3 regions of the Flavonifractor sp. DFI.6.63 genome follow, and region 3 is predicted to be linked to each of the others. Evidence: predicted binding sites of a transcription regulator. Region 3 holds the regulator's gene; each other region holds the start of a gene.

Region 1 (10,282 bases), on a different contig from region 3:
CGGCCTGCAGGTCCAGGTTCCGGTCCCGGATCACGCCGATGGCGGGGGCCGGGTCCCGGCCCTCCCGCAGGGAGGCTGAAATGATCTGCAAAATGGTCCCCCGCAGCTGCCTGTCGATCTCCGCCACCCGGGGCAGGCGCCGGTAGATCTCCGCCCGCCGGCGCTCCAGCTCCCGCGCCCGGTCCTCCCGGGCTTCCTCCAGACGCCGGGCGGCCCGGCGCAGAACGCTCGCCTCGTAGGCCATGGCTTATCCCCCCTCCTCACGCTGTTTTTTCATAAAGGCCCGCATCCGCTCCAGGTCCTCCCGTACCCGCGCGTCCGCCTCGCCTGGGGCGGCGGAGCGCCCGGGTTCCGCCGCCCCCGCCCGGACCGGCCGCGGCCGGTCTCCCGCCTCGATCTCCGCCAGGGTATGCAGGTTCTTTTTGTGCCAGAGGCACAAGATCCCGTTCATGTAATCCCAGTCCATGCCCTGCTTTTTGTATACCGTCTTTTCGTAAGCAAGGCGGAGGGCCTCGTCCCCAAAGCCCATATCCGTCCAGGCTGCGATCTTTTTCCGTTCCTTCTCCACCAGGGGACGGGGCTTCTGATCCAGCAGGCGCAGGATCTCCCCTTCCCGGGTACGCAGGGTCGCCAGGCGCTTCAGGTGCTGCTCGGCGGCCTCCAGCGTATCCGCCCCCTGCCGCTTCCAAAGGAAGCCTTCCTTCTGGACCTGCGACATGCTGGGCACCCGCCCGGGCCCGTACTTGCGCTGGAATTCCTCCACGCACCAGCTCACCAGCAGGCAGATGACCTCCGGGGGCAGGCCCAGGTAGTCGTACAGGGTAAACAGGCTCTTGAGCCCGGCCGTGGAGAGGATCTTCCCCAGCCGCCGCTGGACCTCGGCGACCAGGCCCGGAAAGCCGGAGCGTCCGTCCTCCAGTTCCCGCGTAATGTCGGCGGCGGAGTATTCCGGCGGCCCCTCCGGCTCCGGCGGCGCCGGAGGAGGAGCCGGCTGGGCGCTTTGTTCCGCCAGGCCCAGCTGCGCCAGCGCCTCCAGGGCGGCGTCCAGCCGCACCCCGTCCCAGCGCAGGGCCCTCCGGGCCGCGTCTGGTGCGGCGGAACGCCCGTGACGCAGCAGCCACAGGTAGAGCAGCGCCGCGTCTCCGTTCCCGGCGCGCAGCAGCCGGTCCGCCGCCGGACCGGTCATCGATACGATCTCTCCAGGCAGCAGCAGCTCCTGTGCCACGGGCGTCCCTCCCTCCGCAGGTATTGTGTTTCTATCATATCACAACCTTCCGTTGTTGTACACAAAAAACATCTGCGGGCATTCCGTTCTGCCGCCCTCCGCTACTGCTTTGCCTCGCCCGGGATCTGCCGGCTGCACAGGAACCAGTCCTCACACTCCAGATGCTGGGCCTGCGGGTTGTTCTGCCGGGAGAGCAGTTCGTCATAGGTCCGGGGCGGCGGCACCAGGGCCGGCTGTCCCGGCTGCCAGTTGGCGGGGGTGACCACATGCTCCCGGTCCGTGGTCTGAAGCGCGGTGAGCAGCCGCAGGATCTCCGGTATGCTGCGGCCGTTGGTCAGCGGGTAGACCAAAATGGCCCGGATGGTCTGCTCCGGGTCGATGAAAAACACATTGCGCACGGTCTCCTGACGGCTCACATCGGGCGCCATCATCCCGTAGAGCCGCGCGATCTCGCCGGTGCGGTCCGCAATGATTGGAAATGGTACCTGTACGCCGGTCGCCACGTAGATGGCGTAGACCCACGCCAGATGGGACGGGTTACTGTCGATGCTCAGTCCCAGCAGCTGGGCGCCGCGGGCTTCAAATTGGGGCTGCGCCTTGGAAAAGGCAAGAAACTCGGTGGTGCAGACCGGCGTAAAGTCGCCGGGGTGAGAAAAAAGAACGACCCATTTGCCCTGATAGTCGGACAGCTTGATGGGCCCGAAGGTGGTGGCTGCGGAAAAATCGGGCGCCTTCATGCCGATGCGGATACAGTTGTTCTCCACGCGGAATAACCTCCATTCTGTACCGCTATCTTATGCAGAAGATAGGCGCATCGTGCCGGATGCGCCCGCGCGCCAAGCCCGCTTCCAGGCCCCAGCGGAGCAGTTCCCCGGAATTTGTGACTTTTCTTTGCATAATATATTGTTTTTTTGTAAACGTTAGCACTCTCATATTGACAGTGCTAATCCGCCGGTCTATGATAAGGGCGTACCAAGAAAGAGGGACCGGAGCGGCCCCTCCGCAGGGCATAAGGTAAGACGACGAATGGAGGAATGACTTATGTTGCCCAGCATTTTTGGTGAGAACCTGTTTGACGACTTCTTTGATTCCGGTTTCGACCGGGCCTTCTGGGGCGGGCGCGATGCGCTGTACGGCAAGCATGCCAAGCACCTGATGAAGACCGACGTGAAAGAGCGACCGGAGGAATACGAGCTGGCCGTAGATCTGCCCGGCTTTCAGAAGGACGAGGTGAACGTGGGCCTGGAGAACGGCTATCTGACCATCCGCGCCGCCAAGGGCCTGGATAAGGACAAAACGGACAAGGACGGCAAATACATCCGTCAGGAACGGTACGCCGGAGTCTGCACCCGCAGTTTTTATGTGGGCGATGTGAAGCCGGAGGAAATCCGCGCCAAGTACGAGTCCGGCGTTCTGACGCTGCACATCCCCAAGCGGGACGTCAAGACCGCGCAGCAGCCCAACCGCATCGCAATCGAATAAGGTCTTTCCGGCGGGGCCGGGGCGCGAGCAAAACTCGTGCCCGGGCCCTTTGACATTTTCGAGCGTTTCCACCAAAACCCGCAAAGTTCATGAAGATTTTATTTTTAATTTACGGCAGCTATGCTATAATAATACGAACGGGCGCAGCCGCTTTTCGGTTGATTCCCGCGGTTTTGCCGCATTTGTTTGAACGGCGGCTGCATCCGTCCGCAGTTTCGTACTTCAGGACCGGTTTCCATGCGCCCTTCCACCGGCGCGCAAATGATGCGGCGCGTTCCGGCCGCCTTGCCCAAAGCACTTGCACCGGAAGACGCCTGTATGTTCCAGGCTTGCGGCTTTGCGCCGTATGCAGTATAATGAAACTAGATTCGTATGGTCAGGAGGGCTTTCCATGAAGAACCGCGTCACCGTAACCATTGCCGGGCAGGAGTATACCCTCGTCGCCGCCGAGGATGTGCGTTACGTCCAGAGGGTCGCCAGCCATGTGGACGCCAAGGTGCAGGAGGTGCTGGACGGCGCGAAGGTCTCCATGGTGGACGGCGCCGTTCTGGCTGCGGTAAACATCGCCGACGAGTATTTCAAGGAAGTGGAGACCGCCGAGAACCTGCGCCGTCAGCTCAAGGAGTACCTGGAGGAGGCCACCAAGATGAAGCTGGAGCTCTCCGAGGCCAAACGCGAGATTTTTAAGCTTCAGAACCAAAAGGCCAAATAGGCCGCCGCCTTACCAGGTCCGGAAATTTGATCGCCCCGGAGGTCCTTATGTTAGAGCTGCTTTCTCCTGCCGGTTCCATGGAGGCGCTGTTCCCCGCGCGACCGGCCGCGCGGGGGCCCCTTTGATTCGAGCTTATCACCGGACGGGAGTGAATCCCGTCCGGCTCCGCCGCTTCCGCGGCGGGGCGGCCGCCGCCTTACCAAATCCGGAAATTCGATCACCCCGGAGGTCCTTATGTTAGAGCTGCTTTCTCCTGCCGGTTCCATGGAGGCGGTGGCCGCGGCCGTGCAGAACGGCGCGGACGCCGTCTATCTGGGATATGGGGATTTTAACGCCCGCCGCAATGCAAAGAATTTCTCCCGGGAGGAATTTGCGGCGGCGGTTTCTTATTGCCATCTGCGGGGCGCCAAGGTCTATCTGACGTTGAACACCCTGCTCACCGACCGGGAGCTGCCCGAAGCCGCCAAATACGCCGCAGACGCCTCGGCCATCGGGGCGGACGCGGTGCTGGTACAGGATCTGGGCGTGCTGCGGATGCTGCGGCAGGTATCCCCCGATCTGCCCCTCCACGCCTCCACCCAGATGACGCTGCACAATCTGGACGGCGTCAAGCAGGCCGCTGATCTGGGGCTTCAGCGGGCGGTGCTCGCCCGGGAGCTGTCCCGGGACCAGATCGCCTACATCTGTGAGCGCTCCCCCATCGAAATCGAGGTCTTCGCCCACGGGGCCCTGTGCATGTGCTACTCGGGGCAGTGCTTTCTGTCCTCCGTCATCGGGGGACGCAGCGGCAATCGGGGCCTTTGCGCCCAGCCCTGCCGTCTGAAGTACGGCTGGGCGGAGCGGGCCGACGCCTATCCGCTCTCCCTGAAGGACCTGTCCTTGGCGGGGCACCTCCAGGAACTGCGCAAGATGGGGGTGGCCTGCGTCAAGCTGGAGGGGCGCATGAAGCGCCCGGAGTACGTGGCCATTGTCACCGGCATCTACGCCGCCGCCATCCGGGAGAACCGGGAGCCCACGGCAGAGGAGCTGGCCCAGCTGGAGGCCGCATTCTCCCGGCAGGGCTTTACCCAGGGATACTATCTGGACCGGCAGGGCCCGGAGATGTTTGGCGTGCGGGAGGAAGCGGGCAAGGAGCCCCGCGAGCTGTTTGCCCGGGCCCGTAATACCTACCAGAGCGGAGAGGCCGCCCGGGTCCCCGTGACCTTCTACGCTCTGATCCGTCCCGGCGAGCCCGCCCGGGTCGGGGTGGAGGACCCCCAGGGCCGGGTGGCCACCGCCGAAGGCAGCGTGCCTGAGGCCGCCCATACCCGCGCCCTGGACGCCCCGACGGTGGAGAAGCAGCTCTCCCGCACCGGGGGCACCCCCTACCGCTGCGAGAAGGTCCGCGCCCTGGTCGAACCGGGCCTGTCCCTCCCCCTGGCATCCCTGAACGCCCTGCGCCGGGAGGCTCTGGACGCCTTGAGCGGGCAGCGCTGCCAGCCGCCACGCCGGCGGGGCGGGACCTATCATGCCGGGGCCCGGTATGAAAACCGGAAGGACCCCCCCGTGCTCACGCTCTCCCTGCGGTACGCCGAACAGCTCACCGCGGAGCTGCTCTCCCTCTCGCCCGCGCTGGTCTACCTCCCGTTGGACGAGCTGTGCGCCCATCCGGACAAGGCCGCCGGGACTCCAAACACCCGCATCGGCGTCACCCTGCCCCGGGTGGCCTGGGACCGGGAGTGGCCGCAGCTGCTGGAACAGCTGCGCAGGGCCCGCGCGCTGGGCGTGGAGGACGCCCTGGCGGGGAACCTGGGCATGCTCTCCTGCGTCAAAGAACTGGGCTTCACCCTCCGGGGGGATTTTGGCCTGGAGGTGTACAACTCCCAGGCGCTCAAGCAGCTCAAACGGCTGGGGCTCCGGTCCGCCGCCGTCTCCTTTGAGCTGAAGCTGGCCCAGATCCGGGATATCTCCAAGTGCATGGACATAGAGATGATAACCTACGGGCGGCTGCCCCTGATGATCCTGGAAAACTGCATCATTCAAACCCGCGCCGGGCACTGCGGCTGTGAAAACCCCAATGTGCTTACCGACCGGAGGGGGGCCCGTTTCCCGGTGATCCAGGCCCCCGGCTGCCGCAATGAGCTTTTGAATTCCCAAAAGCTTTTCCTGGCGGACAAGGCCGCCGACTACCGCCGCATCGGCCTGTGGGCCCAGCGGCTGCTGTTTACCACGGAAAACCCCAAAGAGTGCGTGCAGGTGACCCGGCGGTATTTGGAAAACGACCGCTGGGCCCCCGCCGAATATACCAGAGGCCTCTATTACCGGGACGTAGAATAAGGAGAACGCCAATATGCAGATGAAGCTTTTTGTCCAGCGGCTGGACCCCCGTGCGCCGCTGCCCGCCTGCCAGACCCCCGGTTCCGCCGCCATGGACCTGGCCGCCCTGCTGGACGCGCCGGTGACCATCGCCCCCCGCGCCCTGGTGAACATCCCCACGGGGCTTGCCATCGCGCTGCCCGACGCGGGCTGGGTGGCGCTGGTCTTCGCCCGCTCGGGCCTGGGCATCAAGCACGGGATCGCCCTGTCCAACGGAGTGGGGGTCATCGACAGCGATTATCGGGGAGAGCTCCGGGTGGGGCTGACCAACCTGTCTGACACGCCCTATACGGTCCAGCCCGGCGACCGGGTGGCCCAGCTCATGGTGGTGCCCGTAGCCCGGGCCTGCGTGCTGGAGCTTGACGAGCTGCCCGCCACCCAGCGGGGCGCGGGCGGCTTCGGCTCCACGGGGAAGTGAGGCGCATGGGCATCGTTTTGGCCTCCCGGTCCCCCCGCCGGCGCCAGCTGCTGGAGCAGATGGGCCTGCGGGACTTCCGCATCGTCTGCTCCGACGCGGATGAGACGGCGTCCCCCGGCCTGACGCCCCCGGCGCTGGTGGAAGCGCTTTCCGCCCGAAAGGCCGCAGCCGTGCAGCACGCGGCGGCGGCCGGGGACCTGATCATCGCCGCCGACACTGTGGTGGCCCTGGACGGCCGGGTCCTGGGCAAGCCCGCCGACGGGCCGGACGCATTTGCCATGCTTTCCGCCCTCTCCGGCCGGCGCCACCAGGTCTACACCGGCCTGACCGTGGTATGCGGCGCGCAGCGTCTGACCGAGCACGAGGTCACGGCCGTGACCTTTCGGAGCCTGTCCAGCGCGGAGATCTGCGCCTACATTGCGACCGGCGAGCCCATGGACAAGGCGGGCGCCTATGGAATCCAGGGGCGGGGCGCCCTGTTTGTGGAGGGGATCGAGGGGGATTATTACAACGTGATGGGCCTGCCGGTGTGCCGTCTGGGGCGCATCCTGGCCCGGCTGGGCGTGGACTGCGCCCGGCTTTGGAGCGAGCTGTGACCGTTGAGAGGGAGGGCGACACGTGAAAGACTTTTTCCGGCACAATGGGGTCCTCATCCTCATTGCCGCCGTCCTGCTGGCGCTGGTGACGGCGGTGGTCTCCATGCTGCTGGGAGGGACGGCGGACCCGCTGTCCAATCTGGTGGGGATCGTCACCACCCCGGTACGCAACGGCATCAGCGCCCTGGCCGGCTGGACGGAGGAACAATACGCCGACGCCTTTGAGCGGGAACAGCTCAAAAGTGAAAACGCAGAGCTCAAGCTCCGCGTGGCCGAGCTGGAGGAACAGGCCCGGGCCGCGGAAGCCGCCCTCCAGGAAAACGAGCGGCTGCGCAGCCTGCTGGACCTGCGGCCCAGCCAGCGGGAGTTCGATCTGGAATCGGCCACCGTCACCGCCCGTTCCACCTCCAACTGGGAGTCCACGCTCACCATCAGCAAGGGCAGCTCCTCGGGCCTGGAAGCCGACGACTGTGTCGTGGACGAATATTGGAACCTGGTCGGCATCGTCCTTGAGGTGGGGGAGAACTGGGCCCGTGTGGCCACCGTGGCGGATTCCGGCCTGGAGCTGGGCGGACAGCTGGCCCGCACCGGCGGGGCGGCCATCCTGGAGGGCGACTTTGCCCTGATGGGGGAGGGCAAGCTCAAGCTGAGCTACCTGCCGGAGAATGCGGAGCTCATCGCCGGGGATCTGGTGACCACCTCCGGGCGGGGGGGCGTATACCCCGCCGGGCTGGCGGTGGGCCATGTGGAGGAGGTCCATACCGAGGCCAGCGGCATGACGCGCTATGCCGTCATCGTACCGGAGACCGATCTGGACGGGCTCAAGCAGGTCTTCGTGATCAAAGAATTTACCATCGTGGAGTGACGTCGCAAGCGGTCGAAAAAGGTGCTTCGCACCTTTTTCGAGGAGGATCACACGCAAGGCGGACCTCGATTTCTTGCGGAAAAGTCGGCCCGCCTTGCGTGTGAAGTGTCATTTCCGAGGCGCATGTCCCCGGAAATGACGGATTTTGATTTTATTCCGCCGCCTGCCTGCGCCCGCAGGCGCGTTTCGGAGCGCAACCGCCCCATCGGGGCGGGTCTTAGCGCGGAGATGGCGACGGAACTCTGCGAGGCTTTCCTGCGGGAGGGTTTTTCGACAAGCTAATCGGGAAGGCAGCGGGAAGGAGGGCGTTTATGACCCGCAGCGATTTTATGATAAAATGGGGCGTGTATGCCCTGGCCATCCTGCCTATTTGGTTTCTGGAGGTCTACGTGCTCAACCGCCTGCCGGTGCTGGGGGTGACGCCCATGCTGATGCCCCTGGCCGCCGTGGCCGCTGCCGTGCTGGAGGGCGCCACCGGAGGCGCCGGCTACGGGCTGTTCGTGGGGATCCTGTGCGACGCGGCCTATCACGGCACCAACGGCGCCATGACCCTGGGGCTCTGCCTACTGGGCATGGCGGCGGGCGCCCTGGCCCAGTACGCCCTGCGGCAGAATCTGGTAGGCTGCCTGCTGTGCTCCTTGGGGGCGCTGCTGTGCATCGACGCCGTCCGGGTAGCGGTCCATCTGCTGCGGGGAAGCGCCTCGCTGGGCGCGCTGCTGCGGGTGGCCGTACCGGAAGCGCTTTGGTCCATGGTGTTCGTTTTCCCGGTCTACGCCCTGTACCTGTGGGTATTCCACCGGGTCCCCAAACGCACCGTGCTGTAGCGGGGGGACTTTGCTGCCTGGAGGTGAGCGCACTTGGAAGGAAAACAATTTCAAAGACGGGCGCTGTTCACCGCGGCGCTTCTGGCGTTGCTGGTGGCGGCCTTCGCGGCGGTGCTGTGGAACCTGCAGGTGACCAATCTGGACTACTACCGGGGCCTGTCCACCCGCAAGATCGCCAACCGGGAGACGGTGGAGGCCGCCCGGGGGGAGATGCGGGACCGCTACGGCCGGGTCCTGGTGACCAACCGTGCCGTCTACCAGGTGACGCTGGATCTCTCCCGGATGGGCGAGGAGGCGCAGCGCAACGCCAACCTGCTCGCCCTGCTGGAGATCTGCCGGGAACAGAAGGTGGAGTGGAGCGATACGCTCCCCATCTCCGAAAGCGGCCCCTTTTCCTACACCAGCGACACCGCGCTGTCCTATCGCGCCGCCGACAGCAGCGCAGCGGAGACGGTGGTGCGCACCAGCTTGGGCAAGCTGGTGGACGCCCTGCCGCTGCAAAGCCGCGGCTTTCTTCCCGCAGGGGAGACCGACCCCTCGGCGGCGGCGCTGATGCAGGCCCTGCGGGGCTACTTTGAAGTGGACGAGAGCCTCTCCGACGGGGAAGCCCGCGCCCTCATCGGCGTGCTCTACGAAATCAACCTCCGGCAAAAAAACATTGATTACAGCGATTACATTTTTGCCCAGGACGTGGATATCGACTTCATCTCCACCGTTAAAGAGCACGGCCTGACCGGCGTGCAGATCGAGGCCGCCACCGTCCGGGAATATGCCACCTCCCACGCCGCCCACCTGCTGGGCCGGGTGGGCCCCATCTACGCCGACACCTGGGCCTACTATAAAGAACTGGGCTACAACATGAACGACACGGTAGGGATCGACGGGGCGGAGAGCGCCTTCGAGCCCTACCTGCGCGGGGAGGCCGGCGTGCGGGAGCAGGAGCTCTCCACCAGCGGCAAGGTGGTCAGCGAAAGCTGGTACACTGATCCGCTGACCGGGGAGACCCATGAGCCGGAGCCGGGCGACAACGTGCTGCTCACCCTGGATGTGAAGCTCCAGGCCAAGGCGGAGCAGGTCCTGGCGGATACCATCAGCAGCCTGGAATCCGCAGATACCGGCGGCGGCGCCGTCGTCATTCAGGACGTGTCCGACGGCGGCGTGCTCACCATGGCCTCCTACCCCACCTACGACCTGGCTACCGTATATTCCGACCAGGCCCTTTACGCCCAGGTCAGCAGCGACCCGCTGGAGCCTTTTTACAACCGGGCCTCCATGGGCCTGTACTCCCCCGGCTCCACCTTCAAGCCTCTGGTGGGCATTGCCGCTTTGGAGGAAGGGGTGACCACCCCCTCCGAAACGATCCGGGACACCGGCCGCTTTACCCTGCCGGAGGAGGAGAAATACCCCTACGGCGACTTTCACCCTCAATGCTGGATCTACCGCCAGTATGGCGGCACCCACGGACAGGAGAACCTGGCCGACGCTCTGCGGGACTCCTGCAACATCTATTTCTACACCATCGGCCACCGGCTGGGCATCGAACGCATCGACCTGTACGCCAAGATGTTCGGGCTGGGGGAGAAGACGGGCTTTGAGCTGTCCGAAAGCAAGGGCCGGGTGGCCGGCCCCGCGACCAGCGAGGCTCTGAATATGACCTGGTACGGCGGCAACCTGCTCAACGTTGCCATCGGCCAGGACAACACCGCCTGCACCCCGCTCCAGCTGACCAACTATATCGCCACCCTGGTCAACGGCGGCAACCACTACGCCACCCATCTGCTGCGCGCCGTCAAGTCCAGCGATTA
Region 2 (10,282 bases), on a different contig from region 3:
GTGGTTCGCTATGACAGTGCGACCCTTGGTGAGATCATTACTGCCCTGGATTGCGGCATCGAGGATATCCTTGAGGTCGTAGAGGAAGAGGAGCCCGAAGAACCCGGAGGCCCGCGCCATATGGTGCGGGCCTCCGGGTTCTTATTTCATCAGTGCGCACACCAGCTCGGTGTATCCGGCGGGATCCTCCAGGGGCAGCCCGGCGATGAGCAGGGCCTGGTGATAGAGCAGCTCGGCATACTGCTTGGCCTTGTCCGGGTCGGTCTCCACCGCGTCGCGCAGGGCGGCGAACGCCCCGGAATCCGGGTTGAGCTCCAGCACCCGCTGGGCCTTCATATTTCGGGCGTTTTCCGGATCCACCTTCTGGAAGTACTTCTCCATTTCCAGGGTGATGGGGCCGTCGGCGGTCATGCACACCGCGCCGGATTTGAGCAGTTTGGATACCCGGGCTTCCTTGATCCTGTCCCCGAGGGTCTGCTTCACGAAGTCCAGCACATCCTTGTTCTCCTGGGACTTCTTCTCGATCTCGGCCTTCTCCTCGTCGCTCTCGGGCAGGGCGTCGTCAGAGTCCACCGACTTGAAGCTCTTGCCGCCCATCGCGCCCAGCGCGTCCACCACGAACTGGTCGGGCTCCTCGGTGAGGTAGAGGATCTCGTATCCCTTGTCCCGGATGCGCTCGGCCTGGGGCAGCTTCTCCAGCTTGCGGACGTCCTCGCCGCAGGCGTAGTAGATAAACTCCTGCCCTTCGGCCATCCGCGCCTGATACTCGGCCAGGGAGACCAGCTTGCCCTCCTTGGAGGACCAGAAGAGCAGCAGATCCTGCAAAAGCTCCTTGTGGGCGCCGTAGTCGCTGACCACGCCCACCTTGATCTGTGTGCCGAAGGCCTTCCAGAACGTCTCGTACTTCTCCCGCTCGTCCTTCTGCAGGCGCAGCAGCTCGCCCTTGATCTTCTTTTCCAGGTTGGCGGCGATGACCTTGAGCTGGCGGGTGTGCTGAAGCATCTCCCGGGAGATGTTCAGGGAAAAGTCCTGGGAATCCACCACGCCCTTGACGAAGCGGAAATGCTCCGGCAGCAGGTCGGCGCACTTGTCCATGATGAGCACGCCGGAGGAGTAGAGCTGCAGGCCCTTCTGGTACTCCCGGGAGTGGAAGTCGAAGGGCGCGTGGGCGGGAAGATAGAGCATGGCCTTATACTCCACGGTCCCCTCGGCGGAGACGTGGATCACGCTCAGGGGGTCCTCCCAGTCGCCGTACTTCTCCTTATAAAAGTCGTTGTACTCCTCGGTCTTGACCTCGCTCTTGGGGCGCTGCCACAGGGGCACCATGGAGTTGAGGGTCTCCCACTCCCGCACGGTCTCGTATTCCGGCTTGTAGTCCTCCCCTGCGTCCGCGGGGCGGGGCTTTTCGTGGGAGTGCTCCACCTCCATTTTAATGGGATAGTGGATATAGTCGGAGTACTTCTTGACCAGACGCTCCAGCGTGTACGTCTTCAGATACTGGGAATAGTCCTCCTCGTCGGCGTCGGGCTTGAGCTTCATGACGATCTCGGTGCCCACGTCGGCCTTTTCGCAGCTCGTCAGGGTGTACCCGTCCGCGCCGGAGGACTCCCAGCGCCACGCCTCGCCGCTGCCCCAGGCCCGGGAGGTGACGGTGACGGTGTCGGCCACCATAAAGGCGGAGTAGAAGCCCACGCCGAACTGGCCGATGATGTCGGTGTCGCTCTCGGGGATGCCCTCGGCCTGGGCCATGTCCTTCTTGAACTGGAGGGAGCCGCTTTTGGCGATGGTACCCAGGTTCTGCTCCAATTCCTCCTTCGTCATGCCCACGCCGTTGTCGCGGACGGTGAGGGTGCGCGCGGCCTCGTCGGGGATGAGGGTGATCTGAAGCGCGCTCCGGTCCAGCGCCGTGCCGCCCTCGGACAGGGCCTTGTAGGTCAGCTTGTCGATGGCGTCGCTGGCGTTGGAGATGATCTCACGGAGGAAGATCTCCTTGTGGGTGTAGATGGAGTTGATCATCAGATCCAACAGACGCTTGGACTCCGCCTTGAACTGCTTCTTTGCCATGTGGATGCCTCCTATATGAACTCATTTGTAATAACATAGCGTTAGCACTCCGAAGTTTTGAGTGCTAACGCTATGATAATCCTTCGTGCCCTTATTTTCAAGAGGTATTCATGGAAAGTTTACAAACAGCGGGCGTACGTGCAAAAATTCTTGCACGAGCGCTTGCATAATAGGGGCGGCAGTGGTACAATGCAGCTGTAATATGAAAGAAAACTTGCAAAGAGGTGCCGATCCATGTCCGATAAGCAGCAGCTTTACCGCTCCGAGCACGATTCCGTGGGGGAGCGGGCCGTTCCCAAAGACGTCTATTACGGGGTGCAGTCCCTGCGGGCGGCGGAGAACTTTCCCATCACCGGCCTGGCCATGCATCCGGAGCTCATCAACTCCATCGCGGAGATCAAGAAGGCTTCGGCCATCACCAATTACGAGATCGGCCTTCTGGAGAAGCGGGTGGCCGACGCCATCGTGGCCGCCTGTGAGGAGATCGCCGCGGGCAAGCTCCACGAGGCGTTCATCGTGGACCCGATCCAGGGCGGAGCAGGTACCAGCCTGAATATGAACGCCAACGAGGTCATCGCCAACCGGGCCATCGAATTGCTGGGGGGCGAGAAGGGGGACTACCGCCTAGTCAACCCCAACGACCACGTGAATTACGGCCAGTCCACCAACGACGTGTTCCCCTCCGCGGGCAAGCTGGCGGTGCTCAAGCTGCTGGTGCGGGCCCAGATCCAGCTGGAGCGGCTGTACCAGGCCCTGGTGGAAAAGGCGGAGGAGTTCGACGGCGTCATCAAGATGGGCCGCACCCAGATGCAGGACGCGGTGCCCATCCGCCTGGGTCAGGAATTCCGGGCCTACAGCGAGGCGGTGCGCCGGGATATCGCCCGCTTCGAGCGGGCCAAGGACGAGATGCGCTGCCTGAACATGGGCGGCACCGCCATCGGCACCGGCATCAACGCCGACGAGCAGTATCTGCGCCGCATCGTGCCCAATCTGTCCAAGGTCACCGGGCTGAGCCTGGTGCAGGCCTTCAATCTGATCGATGCCACCCAGAATCTGGATGAATTTGTGGCGGTCTCCGGCGCGGTGAAGACCTGCGCCGTCAACCTGTCCAAGATGTCCAACGACCTGCGGCTCATGTCCTCCGGACCCCGGTGCGGCTTTGGGGAGATCAACCTGCCGCCCCGGCAGAACGGTTCCTCCATCATGCCGGGCAAGGTCAACCCGGTCATCCCGGAGGTGGTCAATCAGGTGGCCTTCAACATCATCGGCAACGACATGACGGTGACCATGGCGGCCGAGGCGGGACAGCTGGAGCTCAACGCCTTTGAGCCCATCATCTTCTATAATCTCATCCAGAGCGTGGAGACCCTTACCTACGCGGTACATACCCTGGTGGATCACTGCATCGTCGGGATCACCGCCAACCGGGAGCGCTGCCGGGATATGGTGGAGCACAGCGTTGGCATCATCACCGCCCTCTGCCCCCATGTGGGCTATGAGAAGGCGGCCGAGATGGCCAAGCGGGCCATCGAGACCGGCGCCCCGGTGCGTCGGCTCATTTTGGAGGAAGGGCTGCTGGACGAGGCGTCCCTGGACAAGATCCTGGACCCCTATTCCATGACTGAACCCGGGATCTCGGCCAAAGAGCTGCTGGCACGGTGAACTTCAGCAGGCTGACGGCGGGCGGCGTATGGCCGCCCGCCGTCAGCGTTCATCCTGTTCCCAGTCGTACTCCCGGAAGACCAGCCGGAAGGAGGGGATGGCGTCGCCCCCCAGGTTGGAGCTTCTGACCGTAAAGCGCCAGGCCCGCTCCGTCAGCTTGGCGGTGACCACCGCGTCTTCCCCGTCCTGCCGGATGCTTACCTCCCGGAGGAAGTGGCTGTCCCGGCCCAGGCCGCCCTCCGGGAAGGCGTAGGGGTAGAGACCGTCGTATGCGCCCGTCCCGGCCCAGTCCAGATCCTCCTGACCGATCCCGCCGCTGGCCAGACTGGTGTTGTAAAGCCGCAGGGTGAACGCGCGGTCAGCCGGGTCGTATTGGGTGTCGAAGCAGGGGATGGTGGTGCAGGCGGGGAAAAAACTCTGGAAGCGCTCCGCACTGTCCCCGTTGGGGATAAATGAGAAGGAAAGCCCGTCGGCGTCGATGCGGGCGTCATAGAGCTGATACCAGCGCCCCCCGGGGGCGAGTCCGCCGTCGGACCAAAAGCCCATGCTCAGCGGCTGCTCCGGGTCCAGCCAGGCGGGCTCGGAAGTCTCCGCAAACTCAATAAAATGGGGGGATACCTGTCCGTTTTCGTCCCCCAGCACCAGGACGGCGCGGGTCTCCGGCAGGCCCTTCCAGGGCGTGCCCGCGTCCAGGCCGGAGGTGCTGTAGCGTACCTGGCCGGGTCCGGTGATCTCGTAAGAGGTAAATTCCGTCATGCCGCACAGCTGCACCCGGCGGCCGGTATTGCCGAACACCCAGCTCAGCAGCGTAAACGTCCCCGCCCCGTCGTTGGGGTCGTACTCCACCAGATAATCCTCCTCGAACGGGGTGATCCTGCGCACCTCATATCCCTCCCAGCCGTAGAGGGTGCGGATGCCCTCCTCCGTGACCGGCAGGACCTTGAAATCGTACCTTGCCGCCGGCTCGGGCGTGGCCGGAGGCGTTTCCGGGGCCTGGGATGGGGCTGGAGCCTGCCGTGTGCAGGCCCCCAGCCAGAGCAGCAACGCCAGGGCGCAAAGCAGCGGAAGCGATCGCGTTCTCATGAAAGACCCTCCTTTTGAGCGTTTGAGACGTCCTGCCCGACGGTACGGCGGCGTTCCGCCGCCCGAGCGGGTACGCCTTGATTCTATCACACGGTCCCGGCGAAGGGGTTAATAGGCGGTTCCAATCCGGTAACAGGAAGTTTCCGCAAACGGGCGCCGGCCGTTGACAAAGCCGGGGCGGGGGGCTATACTAAACTGCCGGATCGTCGATCTGTTTTTGAGAGGAGGCGTGGAGTTGACCACCCAACAGATGAAAAAGAGCGGATATCTGCGTATTTTCGTCTCCTATTACAAACCCCACTGGAAGCTGTTTGCGCTGGACATGGCGTGCGCCCTGTGCATTTGCATGGTGGACCTGGCGTTTCCCATCGTGTCCCGCAGCTCGATGCAGACCCTTTTGCCCCAGAAGCTCTTTTCCGCCTTTTTTGTGGTTATGGCGCTGCTGGCGGGGGCCTATGTGCTCAAGAGCGTCTTTTACTTCATCGTCACCTACTGGGGGCACCTGCTGGGCGTACGCATGGAGGCGGATATCCGGCGGGACCTGTTCCATCATATGCAGGATCTCTCCTTTTCCTTTTACGACAAGAACCGCACCGGCCAGCTCATGAGCCGGGTCACCGGCGACCTGTTTGAGATCACGGAGCTGGCCCACCATGGCCCGGAGGACCTGTTCATCTCCACCGTGACCATTCTGGGCGCGTTCTGCATCATGCTCACCATCCGCTGGCAGCTGGCCCTGGTGGTGTTTGCGGTGATCCCCGTTTTTGTGATCTTTACCGCCGTTTCCCGCAAGCGGATGATGGACGCCTCCACCGAGGTCAAGGCCAAGCTGGCGGGCATCAACGGAGAGGTGGAATCCTCCATCTCCGGCATGCGCACGGCCAAGGCCTTCGCAAACGAGGACGCGGAGAGCGCCAAGTTCAACGCCGCCAACGACCAGTTCCGGGGGGCCAAGCGGGGGTATTACAAGGCCATGGCCCGCTATCAGTCGGGGATGGAATTCTGCATGGGGATCCTGTCCGTGCTGGTCATTGCCTTCGGCGGCTTTCTCATCATGCGGGGGGAGATGGATTTTATCGATCTGACCACCTTTGCGCTGTACGTGACCGCCTTTATCACCCCCATCCGCAAGCTCTCCGCCTTTGTAGAGCAGTTTATGCAGGGCATGGCGGGCTTTCGGCGCTTTGTGGAGCTGATGCGTCTGGAGCCCGATATCCAGGACGCCCCCGACGCCCGGGACCTGACCGGTGTGAAGGGCGACATTCTGGTGGACGACGTGACGTTTCGCTATGAGAGCGCCGGGGAGAGCGTGCTGGAGCATGTGAAGCTGCATGTGCGGCCCGGGGAGACCGTGGCGGTGGTGGGTCCCTCCGGCGGCGGCAAGTCCACCCTGTGCCAGCTCATCCCCCGCTTTTACGACGTGACCGAGGGCCGCATCCTGGTGGACGGGCAGGACGTGCGGGAGCTTAAGCAGCACTCCCTGCGCGCCCAGATTGGCATCGTGCAGCAGGATGTGTTCCTCTTCGCGGGGACCATTTACGACAATATCCGCTACGGCAAGCCCGACGCCACCGAGGCTGAGATCGTGGAGGCCGCCCGGAGTGCGGAGATCTACGATGATATTCTGGAGATGCCCGACGGCTTCCAGACCCAGGTGGGCGAGCGGGGCGTCATGCTCTCCGGCGGACAGAAGCAGCGGGTGAGCATTGCCCGCATTTTCCTGAAGAATCCGCCCATCCTGATCCTGGATGAGGCCACTTCCGCTCTGGACAGCGTGACCGAGGCGCGGATCCAGAGCGCCTTTGACGAGCTGGCCAGGGGCCGCACCACGCTCATCATCGCCCACCGCCTGTCCACCATCCGTTCGGCCAGCCGCATCATCGTCATCGACGGCTGCGGCATCCGGGAGGAGGGCACCCACGAGCAGCTCATGGCGCGGGACGGGGCGTACGCCCAGCTCTATCGGGCCCAGCGGTCCACGGCGGTATAGAGGACGAAGATGACAAAGACGGAACTGTTGAACAAGGCCGCCCGGAACGGGGAGGAGCGGCTGCTGCTGGCCCGGGTGCTGGACAAGCTGGAGCTGGCCCGGCGGCGGAACATTCCCAGCCACACGGGCTTCCTCTCCCCCGGGGAGCGGGCCTGCGTGGAGGCGCTGCTGGCCGCGGCCGGACATCCCCGGCACCTGTTTTTCGGGGGCTACGAGGGAGCGCAGCGTAATATCTGCGTCTTCCTGCCCGACTGGCAGGAGCCGGAGGACTTCCAGACGGGCGGAGATTGTCCCGTCTGCGCGCTGCGGGCTTCCTTCCCGGCCGACGGGGCGCTGACACACCGGGATTTTCTGGGCAGCGTACTGGGCCTGGGACTGGACCGGGAAAAGGTGGGGGATCTGCTGGTGGGCGAGGGGGCGTGCGACCTGATCGTCCTGGAGGAGATCCGGGACTTTTTGCTGCTCCATCTGGAGCAGGCGGGGCGGGTACGCCTGCGGCTGGCTCCGGTGGCGCTGGAACGGCTCTCCCCGCCGCCGGTGCAGGGGAAGCTTATCCGGGATACGGTCTCCTCCCTGCGGTTGGACGCGGTGGCCGCCTCCGGCTTTTCCCTGGCCCGGAGCAAGGCCGCCGACCTCATTTCCTCGGGCCGCTTCCAGCTCAACTACCGGGAGTGCGTCAAACCCGACCGGGCGGTGGCCCAGGGGGACGTGATCTCCTGCCGGGGCCTGGGGAAATGCGTGGTGCAGGAAGTGGGCGGAACGTCCCGGAAAGGACGCATCCTACTGGTATTGGAGCGATATGTGTAATGGAACAGACGAAGATCGACCGGATCAACGCTTTGGCGAAAAAAGCAAAGAGCCCCGGGGGGCTCACCCCGGAAGAGATGGTGGAGCGGGACCTGCTGCGGCAGGAGTACGTGGCCGCCTACCGGGACAACCTGGTCGCCCAGCTGGAACACACGGTGATCGTGGAGCCGGACGGGACCAGGCACCGGCTGCCCCGGAAGCCGTAATACGAAGGCGGTACCCCTGCGGCGATGCACAGGGGCCCAAAAGCACCGGCCGCGGCCGGTGCTTTTTTGGGTTCGCGGCGTCCCGCTTCTGGACACAGGGCAAATTTCGTGATACGATAAGGTCCGCTGAACCGGCCGTATGGCTGAGAAACAAAGCGGCGCCGCTTTGCGGCGGATTTCGTAAAAAGACCGCAACTTTTCCCGCTTCTGCTCCGTCTGAGAGAGGACGGAGAAAGGAGGTCTTATGCAGCTTGTATTCAAGCAGCGGTTTTTCTCCTGGTTTGACAGCTATGATATCTACGATGGGGAAGGCCGCACGGTCTATACGGTGGAGGGCAGACTGGCCTGGGGCCACCGGCTGGAGATCTACGGTCCGGCGGGCGACCACCTGGGCACGGTAAAGGAGGAGCTGCTCACCCTGCTGCCCCGGTTCGCCCTCTATGCCGGAGGGGTGTGTTTGGGTTGTATTCGAAAGGAATTTACCCTGTTTCGCCCCCGCTTTACCCTGGACTGCAACGATTGGCAGGTAGAGGGCGACTTTCTGCAATGGGAGTACCGGGTCGCCGACGGGGCCGGGCGCACGGTCATGCAGGCGTCCAAGCAGCTGTTCCGCTGGACGGATACCTATGTGCTGGAGGTGGCGCGCGCGCAGGACGCCCTGCTCTGTCTGATGATCGTGCTGGCCATTGACGCGGCCAAATGCTCCGCCGGAAACGGCTGACCGGTGTCCAGGGCCCAAAGACCCGCCGGCCGGGCGCTTTCGCAAGTTTCCGGCAGGGACTAAAGCGCCGCTTTCGCGGCACACTACCCTATGGAACCAGAGACGGCCCGGCGGGGCCGTAAGCATCGGCGTGGCCCGCGGTTCAACGTTCCGGGCGGAGCCCCTCCAAAACGTATGGTTCCTGATCTGCGGGCCGTGCCCCATCCCAATCGAAGAGGTATGCATCTATGCTGGAACATCCTGCCGTCCGCGCCCTGCTGCTCTCCTTTGCAGCGGGCCTGTCCACCCTGCTGGGAGCGCTGGTGGTCTTTTTTACCAAAACGAAAAGCCAGAAGCTGCTGGCCATCTCGCTGGGCTTTGCCGCCGGGGTGATGCTCTCGGTGTCCTTCACCGATCTGTACCCTAACGCACGGGACCTGCTGGACCAGGCCCTTGGGGTGCGGCCGGGAACGCTGGCCGCGGTAGCGTCGCTGGCCGGGGGCGTATTGCTGGCCATGGCGCTGGATCACTTTGTGCCCCATGAGGGCTTTGATTCCGTCACCGGCGAGGCTCCCCACAAGGACCTGTTCCGGGTGGGGTTCGTGTCCACGCTGGCCATCGGGCTGCACAATTTTCCCGAGGGCGTGGCCACCTTCATGGCCGGGTACGAAGACGCGGCGCTGGGCGTGTCCATCGCCATTGCCATCGCCATGCACAATATCCCCGAGGGCATTTCCGTGGCCATGCCGATTTGGTACGCTACCGGGAGCCGCCGCCGGGCCTTTCAGTATACGCTGCTCTCCGGTATGGCCGAGCCGGTAGGGGCCCTGCTGGCCTTTTTGGTGCTGCGGCCTTTCATCAATGGGCTGGTGCTGGGGGTGCTCTTCGGGCTGGTGGCGGGCATCATGGCCTATATCACAGTGGAGGAGCTGATCCCCTCCTCCCGGCAGTACGGGCATGACCGCGCTGCCCTCTGGGCCACGCTGGCGGGGATCTGCGTCATGCCCCTGACGCATCTGCTGTGAACGGGGAGGCGCGTTGTGGAGCTGGATTACAACAAACTGCTCAGCCTGACGGCGGAGATGGGGCTTTGCCTGATGGAGAGCGGAGCGGAGACCTACCGGGTGGAGGAGTCCATGCACCGGCTGCTCTCGGCCTACGGCGTTGCCGGTGAAGTCTTCGCCATTCCGAACTGTATCATCGCCACCCTCACCTCCCCGGAGCGGCGTCCCCTGACCCAGATCCGCCGCGTGCCCGCCCATGGCACCGACATCGACCAGCTGGAGCGGTACAACGACCTGTGCCGCCGCCTGTGCCGGGAAGCGCCGGAATTGGACGCGGCCCTGGAGCAGGTGGCTCAGATCGGACGGGAGCGCCGCAGCTACCCCCTGTACATCCGCCTGGCCGGGTACTTCCTGGGCTGCGGCATGTTTTCTCTGTTTTACGGCGGCACGCTGCGGGACGGCCTTTGCGGCGGCGTATGCGGGGTCGCCATCGGGCTCTGCCTGGCCCTGACCGGCGCCTTTGGCGCCAACCTCTTTTTTAAAACGGTAGCCGGCGCGGCGGTATCCGCCCTGACGGCGCTGCTGCTGACGGCGGCGGGTCTGGGACAGAGCCTGGATAAGATCATCATCGGCGCCCTCATGGCCCTGGTGCCCGGCATCGCCATCACCAACGCCATGCGGGACATTATGGCCGGAGATATGGTGTCCGGCATCAGCAAGGGGGCCGAGGCTCTGCTCATCGGCGCGGCTATCGCGCTGGGTACCG
Region 3 (10,282 bases):
AGGTGCCGTCCCGCTTGAACAGGGGATGGGGACGCACGGTGACGCCGATGAGCAGGTCGCCCGCCGGACCGCCGTTTTTGCCCGCGCCGCCCTGGCCGCGCAGGGAGACCGCCTGGCCGTTATCGATGCCCGCGGGGATGTTGACGGTGATCTTCCGCTGCCGCCGCACACTCCCGCTGCCGCCGCAGGATTTGCAGGGAGAGTGGATGAGCTTGCCCGTGCCGCCGCACTTGGGGCAGGTGGCGGTGGTGGCGAAGGTAAAGGCCCCCCCGCCCCGCTGAATGCGCACGGTGCCGGCGCCGCGGCAGTCGGGGCAGATCTCTGCGGTGGTACCCGGCTCACAGCCGCTGCCCCTGCAGGCGTCGCAGGACTCGGTGCGGTTCAGGACGATCTCCTTCTCGCAGCCGAACGCGGCCTCCTCAAAGGAAATCGTCACCGAGGAGCGCAGGTTGTCGCCCTTCATGGGGCCGCTGCGGGCGCGGCCCGAGCCGCTGCCGCCGCCGAAGCCGCCGCCGAAGAAGGAGCCGAACAGATCGCCCAGGTCGAAGTCCCCGAAATCCGCGCCGGTAAAGCCGCCGCCGAAGCCGCCGCCCGCGCCGAAGTTGGGGTCCACCCCCGCATGGCCGAACTGGTCGTACTTGGCGCGTTTCTCCTTGTCGGAGAGGATCTCGTAGGCCTCGTTGACCTCTTTGAACTTGGCCTCGGCGGCCTTATCGCCGGGGTTCAGGTCCGGGTGGTACTGTTTGGCCAGCTTCCGGTAGGCCTTCTTGATCTCGTCGTCCGTGGCGCCCTTGGACACGCCGAGGACCTCGTAATAGTCTCTTTTTTGTTCAGGCATTGGTGTTCACCTCTTTACGCGGAAAGCGGCGGGGGCAAGCCCCCGCCCTACGTTTTGGTAGGGGGGCGATCTCCGCCCCGCCGCTTTTCGGATTCGTTACTTATTGTCGTCGTCCACGACCTCGTAGTCGGCGTCCACCACATTGGGGTCGGTATTGCTGCCGCCCGGAGCGCCGCCGGCAAAATTGGCGCCGCCCATGTCAGGGCCTGCCTGGCCGCCCTGAGGATTGGCCTGCTGGTACATCTTTTCCGCGATGGGATAGAAAGCCTTGCTGGCCTCCTCAGTGGCGGCCTTGATCGCCTCCACGTCGGTGCCCTTCATGGCGTCCTTCAGCTTGGTCAGCGCAGCCTCCACCGTGGCCTTGTCGCCGGCGTCGATCTTGTCCTTGGCGTCCTCCAGAGCCTTTTCGGTCTGGTAGATCACCTGGTCGGCCTGATTGCGGACGTCGATCTCTTCCTTCTTCTTGGCGTCCTCGGCGGCAAACTGCTCGGCCTCCTTGACGGCCTTGTCAATGTCCTCCTTGGACATGTTGGTGGAGGAGGTGATGGTGATGTGCTGCTCCTTGCCGGTGCCCAGATCCTTGGCGGATACGTTGACGATGCCGTTGGCGTCGATGTCGAAGGTGACCTCGATCTGAGGCACGCCGCGGCGGGCGGGGGCGATGCCGTCCAGGTTGAAGCGGCCCAGGGTCTTGTTGTACTGGGCCATCTCACGCTCGCCCTGGAGCACGTGGACCTCAACGGAGGTCTGGTTGTCGGCGGCGGTCGTGAACACCTGGCTCTTTTTGGCCGGGATGGTGGTGTTGCGCTCGATGAGCTTGGTCATCACGCCGCCCATGGTCTCGATGCCCAGGGACAGGGGGGTAACGTCCAGCAGCAGCAGGCCCTTCACGTCGCCCACCAGAACGCCGCCCTGCAGGGCCGCGCCGATGGCCACGCACTCGTCGGGGTTGATGCCCTTGAAGCCCTCTTTGCCGGTGAGCTTCTTGACCATGTCCTGAACCGCGGGGATACGGCTGGAGCCGCCCACCAGCAGGACCTTGGCCAGCTCGCCCGAGGAGAGGCCGGCGTCGCTCATCGCCTGCTTGACAGGGCCGGCGGTCGCCTCCACCAGATGGGCGGTCAGCTGGTCGAACTTGGCCCGGGTCAGGGTCAGGTCCAGGTGCTTGGGCCCGGTGGCGTCGGCGGTGATATAAGGCAGATTGATATTGGTGGAGGTGACGCCGGAAAGCTCGATCTTGGCCTTCTCGGCGGCCTCCTTCAGGCGCTGCATGGCCACCTTGTCGCCGCTCAGGTCGATGCCGGTGTCCTTCTTAAACTCGGCGGCCATCCAATCCATGACGCACTTGTCAAAGTCGTCGCCGCCCAGGCGGTTGTTGCCCGCGGTGGCCAGCACCTCGATCACGCCGTCGCCGACCTCCAGCACAGACACGTCGAAGGTGCCGCCGCCCAGGTCGTAGACCATGATCTTCTGGTCGGAGTCCTTGTCCACGCCGTAAGCCAGGGCTGCGGCGGTGGGCTCGTTGATGATACGCTTGACATCCAGGCCCGCGATGCGTCCGGCGTCCTTGGTGGCCTGGCGCTGGGCGTCGGTAAAGTAGGCGGGCACGGTGATGACGGCTTCCGTGACGCTCTGGCCCAGATAGGCCTCGGCGTCCGCCTTGAGCTTGCCCAGCACCATGGCGGAGATCTCCTGGGGCGTATAATTCTTGCCGTCGATGGTCACCTTGTAGTTGGAGCCCATCTCACGCTTGATGGAAGAGATGGTCCGGTCGGGGTTGGTGATGGCCTGGCGCTTTGCCACCTGACCCACCATACGCTCGCCGTCCTTGGAGAAGGCCACCACGGACGGGGTGGTGCGGTTGCCCTCCGCGTTGGGGATGACAACGGCCTCGCCGCCCTCCATGACGGCGACGCAGGAGTTGGTCGTACCGAGATCGATACCGATGATTTTAGACATAATTCCGTTCCTCCAATATTTATCAGGGTTTTGTTTTAACAAAAGAAATCCGGGGCGCGGACGGGGCGCTTGGGCGTCCTGCTGCGCGCCCTCCGCGACGGGCGGCTGCTCCGCGCTTCGGGCTAGTTGGCGACCTTCACCATGGCAAAGCGGATGACCTTGTCGCCGGAGCGGAAGCCCGCCTGGAACACGTCCACGATGGTATTTTCTCCGGCTGCCTCGTCCTCCACATGCATCACGGCGTTGTGAAGATTGGGGTCGAAGGCCTCGCCCAGGGCGGGGATCTCCTCGATACCCAGCTTGGAGAGGACTTCCCGCAGCTGGGCCATGGTCATCTCCACGCCCTTCTTGTAGGCCTCGTCGCTGGTCTCCTGCTTGAGCGCCCGCTCCAGATTATCGTATACCGGCAGAAAAGCCGCGGCCGTCTCCGCCTTGGAGTCCGCCCAGGCGGATTCCTTTTCCTTCTGGCTGCGGCGGCGGTAATTATCGTACTCGGCGGCCAGGCGGAGAAATTTATCCTCCTGATCGGCCAGACTGTTTTTCAGGGTCTCCAGCTCCTCCAGCAGGGGATCGGGGACGTCCGTTCCGGCATCCGGCGCGGCGGCTCCGGGCGTTTCCGGCGCAGGCGGCTCCTGCTCCAATTCGTCCTTGGGCATTTCGTTCTTCTCGCGCATAAGAGGTCATCTCCTATTTCTTATCGTCTGTGCCGCCGGGCAGCTCCCCCCGGCCGAACAGCCGGGAGAGCCCTTCCGCCAGATAGGAAAGCCGGGCGGTGATCTTGGCGTAATCCATACGGGTGGGGCCCACCACGCCGATAACGCCCCGCATGCCGTCCCCAATGTCATAGCTGGCCACCACCACGCTGGAATCCTTCAGCGCGTCGGCTACGTTTTCCGGGCCGATCAGGATATCCATGGGGTTGTCCTTGGGAATGGGGAAGTGGGCGGGGTCGTTTTCGTCGGACAGGTAGCTCATCAGCGGCTGGGCCCGGTCCAGACTGCGGTACTCCGGCAGCTCCAGCAGATGGGTGATGCCCGAGGTGTGTACGGTGCGCTGTTCCAGCGCCTCCAGCACCTCAATGGCAAAGGAGACCACCAGACTGATCAGGCCGTAAGCCTCGCCGGCGGCATGCTGGGCCACCCGCATCAGCTCCGGGGTGATCTCCTCCAGGGACAGGCCCGTGAAGGTCGTATTCAAAAGGGTATTGAGCATCTGCAATTGGGCCTCGGTCAAGTCCGAGGGCAGGCGCATGAGCCGGTTGCGCACGATATTCGTATCGGTCATCACCACGATGATAAAGGCATTGCGCTCCACCATCAGCAGGTCAAAGCGGCGGATGGTCACCCGGCCGGAGCCGGAGGAGAGGGCGAAAGCGGGATAATTGGTCAACTGGGACACCACGCGGCCCGCCTCGGTGAGCACCCGGTCCAGCTCCCGCATCTTCATGCGCAGGGCCTGGTTGATGCGCTGCGTCTCCTGGATGGAGAGCTTATGTTCTTCCATCAGCTCGTTGACGTACAGCCGGTACCCCAGGGGAGAGGGCACACGCCCGGCGGAGGTATGGGGTTTTTCCAAAAGCCCCATGGACTCCAGGTCGGCCATCTCGTTGCGGATGGTGGCAGAGGAGACCTCTATGCCGATATTTGCGGCGACGGCCTTGGAACCCACCGGTTCCGCCGTCTCGATGTAGCTTTCGATGATGGCGCGCAGGATCCGCTTTTTTCGTTCCGTCAAATCCATTTGCGCCGCCTCCCGTATGATTTTAGCACTCAACATCTCTGAGTGCTAAAGATAATGTACCACCGTCCCCCCGAAAAGTCAATAGGCCGGATGTAAATTAAATATGAACGGGGCGGGCGGGCCGGGAAAACGCACCTGAGTCGCGGGAATGCGAAAGCAGGAGAGATTGACGGCACGGGGGAACCTATGGTATGCTAAACGAAGAATAAAGGAGGGCTGACCGACGTGGATGCCTTTGCGATCATCGACTATGATCCCCGCTATCAACACGAGCTGGAAGAGATCTCCCTGCCCTGGCTGCTGGAGCACGACCTGCTGGAGCCGGTGGACCTGGAGATGCTGGCCGCGCCGGAGCGCTTCCTGGCGGACGGCGGACGGGTGCTGCTGGCCCGGTGGGGGGAGCAGATTGTGGGTATGGTGATGCTGGAACTCCAGGGGGAGGGCGTGTGCGAGGCCCTCAAGCTTGGGGTGCGGGAGGAATTCCGCGGAAAAGGCGTCGGCCGCGCGCTGATGGAAGCGGTCATCCAGGCCGCCCGGGACGCGGGGCAGCGCCGGATGGTGCTCACCTCCAACCATAAGCTCAAGGACGCGCTCAGGCTCTATGAGGACTTCGGCTTTCAATACGTGGAGTATTCGGACAAGTGGTTCCAGCTCTCCGACGTCCGGATGGAGCTGGAATTATGAAGCGGCCCGTGCGGCTGAAGGCCGGGGATACGGTGGCGGTGGTCAGCCTGTCCTGGGGCGGCCTGGGGGAGGCGGAGCTGCTCCACCGGTATTTGATTGCAAAGCGGCGGCTGGAAGAGGACTTCGGCCTGCGCGTGCGTCCCATGCCCCACGCGCTGAAGGGTGCGGCCTTTGTCCACGCGCATCCGGAGCTGCGGGCCCGGGACCTGATGGACGCCTTTCGGGATGACTCCATCGCCGCTATTTTCTCCGCCATCGGCGGGGACGATACCATCCGGCTGCTGCCTTATATCGACTATGCGGTGATTTCCGCCCATCCCAAGATTTTTATGGGCTATTCCGATACCACCATCAACCATTTTATGATGCTTAAGGCAGGCGTGACCTCCTTTTACGGTCCTTCCGTCCTGTGCGAATTCGGGGAGTACGGGGCCATGTTCGATTATACCGCCCAAGCGGTGCGGGATGTGCTTTTTGGGGATACGGCGGGTTACCAGATCAAGCCCAGCCCCCTCTGGAGCGATACCTTTGTGCCCTGGGCGGAGGAGAATATGGACCGGCGGAAGATCCTGCGGCCGGACGTGCACGGCTACGAGCTGCTTCAGGGGCGCGGTACGGTGCGCGGTCCTCTGTTGGGCGGCTGTATCGACGTGTTCATGATGGCGGCCGGTACGCCGGTCTGGCCCGCGCCGGAACGATGGAGGGGCGCGCTTTTGTTTCTGGAGACCAGCGAGGATAAGCCCTCGCCCACCTTCGTTACCTGGGCCCTGCGCAATCTGGCGGCCCAGGGGGTCCTGGACGCGGTCAGCGGAATTCTGTTCGGCAAGCCCCAGGACGAGGCCTACTATGAAGAGTATAAGCAGGCCCTGCGTCAGGTGGTGGCGGAAGAGGCCGGGCGAAGCGAGCTTCCCATCCTCTATAATTTGAATTTCGGCCACGCCGCCCCCATCGGTGTGCTGCCCATCGGGGTTCCCGCGGAGCTGGACTGCGAAAAAAAGACGCTCACCCTGCTGGAGAGCGCCACAAAATCAGAATAAGACAGTCTGCGGGGACGGCGTAACGCCGTCCCCGCAGTTTGTCGAAAAAGGCCTTTGGCCTTTTTCGACAGAGGGATGCATGACGGACAGGGCTCGATTCTTGCCGGGGACGGCGTTACGCCGTCCCCGGTTCTGATTTGGCAAATTGCGTTACGTCGTTGATCCATTCCCGGGAGCGGAAGCGCCGCACGCCGAAACCGAACTTCACGACCTGCTCCAGCTCGATCCCCGCAAAGACCCAAAAGACGCTCAGGCGGAGCGCCAGCCCGAGGAAAGCCGCCGCCGGGATCGCCGCGCACCAGAGCGGGATCAGATCGATGGCGGTAGCGGCACGCACGTCGCCGCCGCCCCGGAGCACGCCTACGATATTGACGGAGTTGAAGGAACGCAGGGCCAGGAATATGCCGGTGAACGTGAGCATCATAGTGGTGATGGAGCCGGCGGCGCCGGAGAGGTGAAAGATGGGATAGAGCAGGCCGGGGAAGACGAACCAGGCGCACAGGACCATAGGGATCCCGATGGCCAGGGCGCACAGCATGGCCAGCGTATTCAGCGCGGCCCCCACCTCATAGACGGTGTCCCGCCGGCCCGCGCCGATCTCCCGGCCGATGATAATGGAGGCGGTGCCCGCCACGGCGAACACAGCCACCGAGCAAATGTCTTCGATGTTGCCCGCCAGAGCGCGGGCGGCCAGGATCTCGGTGGAGCCCTCCATGTGGCCCAAGATGACCTTGTAGACCGAGGTGCCCAGGCCCCACAGCGTCTCGTTGAGGACTACCGGGCTGGAGTAGCGGATGAATTTTTGCAGCAGCGGCAGGCCGGGGCGGAGCATGGCGGCGGGGCGCAGGCGGAAGCGGCGGTTGGTCAGGGCGTAGACCGCCATGATGGCGAACTCCAGGATACGGGAAGTCAGAGTGGCCGCGGCGGCCCCGGTGACCCCCAGAGCCGGGGCGCCCAGGTTGCCGAAAATGAAGACCCAGTTCAAAACCGTGTTGGCACACATGGAGATGGAGAAGACGATCAGCCCCAGCTTGGGGTTTTCCATGGAGCGGTGGGCCCCCACATATACGCCGGTGATGCTGTTGAACAGATAGGAAAAGCCCACGATGCGGGCGTAGTCGGCGGCCAGGGGGATCAGCTCGGCATTGTCGGTGAGGACGGCCATCAGCTGCTCCGGCAGGAAAAACATCACCGCCGCGAAGAGCGCGGAGATGGCGCCCGCCGCATAACAGCCCAGACCGATGACGCGGTTGATGGAGTCGGTGTCTCCCTTGCCCCAGAACTGGCTGATGAGCACCGAGGAGCCGCTTTGCAGGCCGAAGATGACCAGCTGGATGACAAACACCGGCGTGTTGGCCACCAGTACGGCGGCCAGAGGGGCCTCGCCCAGGGTACCCACCATGAAGGTGTCGATGAGGCCCAGAAAGGTGGTGGTCAGATTTTGCAGCAGAATGGGCAGGCCCAGCAGTACCACGTTTCGGTAAAAGCCGCGGCCGCGTTTCAGGTAAGAAAACAAACGGTCACCTCATTGCGATCCTGGTTTTAGTGATTTGGATCAACCCATCCCGCAGGGCGTCCACATCGGCACGGGTATTTTCCGGAGAAAAGGAAATGCGCAGCACCCCCATCAGGGTGCGCTTGGGCAGGCCCAGCGCGGCAAACACATGGCTTGGCTTACCCTTGTGGCAGGCGGAGCCGGAGGAGACGGATACACCCTGGTCGCTCAGGTCCCGTACCAGCATCTCGCTGGGATAGCCGGGCAGGCTGACGGCACAGATATGGGGGGCGTCTCCGGCGGAGACCACCTCCAGGCCGGGGACGGCCGCGAGGGTTTCCAGCGCATACTGTTTCAGCGCGGACAGGTGAGCCGGGAAGGAATCGTCCCAGGCGCGGCAGGCGGCGGCAAGGGCCGCGATCTGAGCGGTGGGCTCGGTCCCCGGGCGCCGGCCCTGCTCCTGACCGCCCCCCAGCAGCAGGGGGGACGGCTCCAGCCCCCGGCGGACGTACTGAACGCCGATCCCCTTGGGGGCGCGGATCTTATGGCCGCTGACGGTGAGCAGGTCCGCTCCAAGCTCCGCCGGAGTAAAGGGGACCTTCAAAAAAGCCTGCACGGCATCGGTGTGGAGCAGAGCGGGGCAGCCGGAGCGGCGGATGGCCTCGGCGGCCTGCCGCACGGGCTGCAGGGTGCCCAGCTCGTTGTTGACCAGCATCAGGGATACCAGCGCCGTGTCGGGCCGCAGAGCGGCCTGCAGATCTTCGCAGCGGATGCGCCCGCTCTTGTCCGGTTTGAGGTACGTGACCTCGCAGCCCTGGGCAGCCAGGGCGCGGACCGGCTCCAGCACGGCGGAGTGCTCGATGGCGGATACCACGATATGCCTGCCCCGGCGTTTGTTGAACTCCATGGCGGCACGAATGGACCAGTTGTCCCCCTCCGTGCCGCAGGAGGTGAAATACAGCTCCTCCGCCGCGCAGCCCAGCCGCTGGGCCACAACGGCCCGGTCTTCCGCCAGCCGCGCGGCCGCCGCGCGGCCCGCAGCATGACCGGAGGAGGGGTTCCCAAACCCCTCGGTCATCACTTCCAGCGCGGCCCGGGCGGCCTCGGGGCAGACACGGGTGGTCGCGGCGTTGTCCAGATAGGCGGGCATAAACAGTCACCTCTCAGCAGAGTTCGTACGATACAGCGTTCGCTTATTGTATCGCCCGGGAGGAGGAAAGTCAAGCTTGGCCGCCGGTTGCCAGGCGCTGCGGCCTGTGTTAAAATAATGTCTGCTGAATCAACCGCCAAGCGGTTTGTTCGTGCGGCTGCTGCCGCATCATTTCATCCAAAGGGCTATAAGTAGCCCTTTGGATAAATTGAGACATTGTTACAATGCGTATTTCTGCTGGAGTGCCGTATTGCTCCAGCGAAAGGTGCAAGGTTTTCTGGCTTATTTGCCAGAAGACTTTGCACCTGAACAAAGCCAATTGGCTTTGTTCAGTACGCATTAAAATAAAACGAAATCGAACATAAGGAGGTGCGGTATGTTTGAGGTAAAGGCCGCGGTACGCGGAGAATACGCCATGGTGCTGGACTTCTATGACCGGCTGACCGATGGGATGGAGCATGCAGAGTTCCCTCCCGGCTGGAAAAAGCGCGTCTACCCTACCGAGGACTTCCTGCGGGAGTCCATTGCAAGAGGAGAGCTGTTTTTGGGGCGCCTGGATGGGGCGCCGGCAGGCGTCATGGTGCTCAACCATATCAGCACGGATGGATACGCGCGGGTGGCGTGGAACGTGGATGCCCCGGCGGAGGCGGTCACAGTCATCCATGCCCTGGGGGTTGCACCGGAGCGCCAGGGCAGGGGGCTTGCCAAACAGCTGGTGAGGCAGGCGATCCACATTGCCCGCACAAAGCGGCAGCGGGCGCTGCGGCTGGACGTATTGGGCACCAACCTGCCCGCGCAGAAGCTGTATACCGCGATGGGCTTTCAGTACAGGACCACCCTGAAACTGTTCTATGAGGATACTGGTACCACGGACTATCTGCTCTACGAGCTGGTCCTGTGATGTTCCCCCGGCAGAAGAATCGGAAAGCGGAGGTCCGGCCTTTGGCCGGACCTCCGCTTTCCGATTCCTGGAACGCTTATACCTCCATGATAACAGGCAGGATCATGGGATTGCGTTTGGTCTTCTTGTAGAGGAAATTGGACAGGGCGTTTTTGACCTCGGTCTTGATGGCGGCCCAGTCGGAGCGGGAATCCCGCCGGCAGTTTTCCAAGGCGTTGACAGCCACCCGGCGCAGCTCCTCCATCAGTCCCTCGGACTCCTTCACGTAGACAAAGCCGCGGGTGATGATATCGGGGCCGGAGATGACGCTTCCGTCCTCGCCGGACATGGAGACCACCACCACGATCATGCCGTCCTCGGCCAGATGCTTGCGGTCCCGCAGCACCACGCTGCCTACATCGCCCACGCCGTAGCCGTCCACGAATACCCGGCCGGCGGGCACGGTGCCGTTGATCTTGGCGGAGTTGGGCGTCAGCTC

Evidence for each region. Region 3 encodes HrcA, which represses chaperone genes, less so after heat shock. Its sites were predicted from a motif close to TGTTAGCACTCNNNNNNNNNGAGTGCTAACA; they were not measured.
Region 1: NE547_RS00085 (Hsp20/alpha crystallin family protein) is a predicted target of HrcA. The motif match lies at 2,144-2,174, and genes of this name have one in related genera.
Region 2: htpG (molecular chaperone HtpG) is a predicted target of HrcA. The motif match lies at 2,104-2,134, and genes of this name have one in related genera.

What each region holds. Positions count from the first base shown of each region.
Region 1 is NZ_JANGBE010000001.1:14,245-24,526, forward strand. Features, by position in the region: gene NE547_RS00070 (ATP-binding protein) at 1-244, opposite strand, end outside; gene NE547_RS00075 (DnaD domain protein) at 248-1,225, opposite strand; gene NE547_RS00080 (peroxiredoxin) at 1,327-1,989, opposite strand; gene NE547_RS00085 (Hsp20/alpha crystallin family protein) at 2,267-2,707, shown strand; gene NE547_RS00090 (cell division protein ZapA) at 3,099-3,419, shown strand; gene NE547_RS00095 (U32 family peptidase) at 3,654-5,735, shown strand; gene dut (dUTP diphosphatase) at 5,755-6,192, shown strand; gene NE547_RS00105 (nucleoside triphosphate pyrophosphatase) at 6,198-6,788, shown strand; gene mreC (rod shape-determining protein MreC) at 6,811-7,653, shown strand; gene mreD (rod shape-determining protein MreD) at 7,965-8,477, shown strand; gene NE547_RS00120 (penicillin-binding transpeptidase domain-containing protein) at 8,511-10,282, shown strand, end outside.
Region 2 is NZ_JANGBE010000003.1:64,891-75,172, forward strand. Features, by position in the region: partial or broken gene NE547_RS02165 (helix-turn-helix domain-containing protein) at 1-72, shown strand, start outside; gene htpG (molecular chaperone HtpG) at 142-2,064, opposite strand; gene NE547_RS02175 (aspartate ammonia-lyase) at 2,299-3,726, shown strand; gene NE547_RS02180 (hypothetical protein) at 3,769-4,809, opposite strand; gene NE547_RS02185 (ABC transporter ATP-binding protein) at 5,060-6,799, shown strand; gene NE547_RS02190 (RNA-binding protein) at 6,809-7,606, shown strand; gene NE547_RS02195 (DUF896 domain-containing protein) at 7,606-7,812, shown strand; gene NE547_RS02200 (LURP-one-related/scramblase family protein) at 8,057-8,533, shown strand; gene zupT (zinc transporter ZupT) at 8,761-9,537, shown strand; gene NE547_RS02210 (threonine/serine exporter family protein) at 9,553-10,282, shown strand, end outside.
Region 3 is NZ_JANGBE010000004.1:13,221-23,502, reverse strand. Features, by position in the region: gene dnaJ (molecular chaperone DnaJ) at 1-838, opposite strand, end outside; gene dnaK (molecular chaperone DnaK) at 935-2,797, opposite strand; gene grpE (nucleotide exchange factor GrpE) at 2,920-3,471, opposite strand; gene hrcA (heat-inducible transcriptional repressor HrcA) at 3,485-4,537, opposite strand; gene NE547_RS02845 (GNAT family N-acetyltransferase) at 4,763-5,221, shown strand; gene NE547_RS02840 (S66 peptidase family protein) at 5,218-6,258, shown strand; gene NE547_RS02835 (MATE family efflux transporter) at 6,374-7,774, opposite strand; gene NE547_RS02830 (cysteine desulfurase family protein) at 7,779-8,903, opposite strand; gene NE547_RS02825 (N-acetyltransferase) at 9,280-9,804, shown strand; gene NE547_RS02820 (RNase J family beta-CASP ribonuclease) at 9,881-10,282, opposite strand, start outside.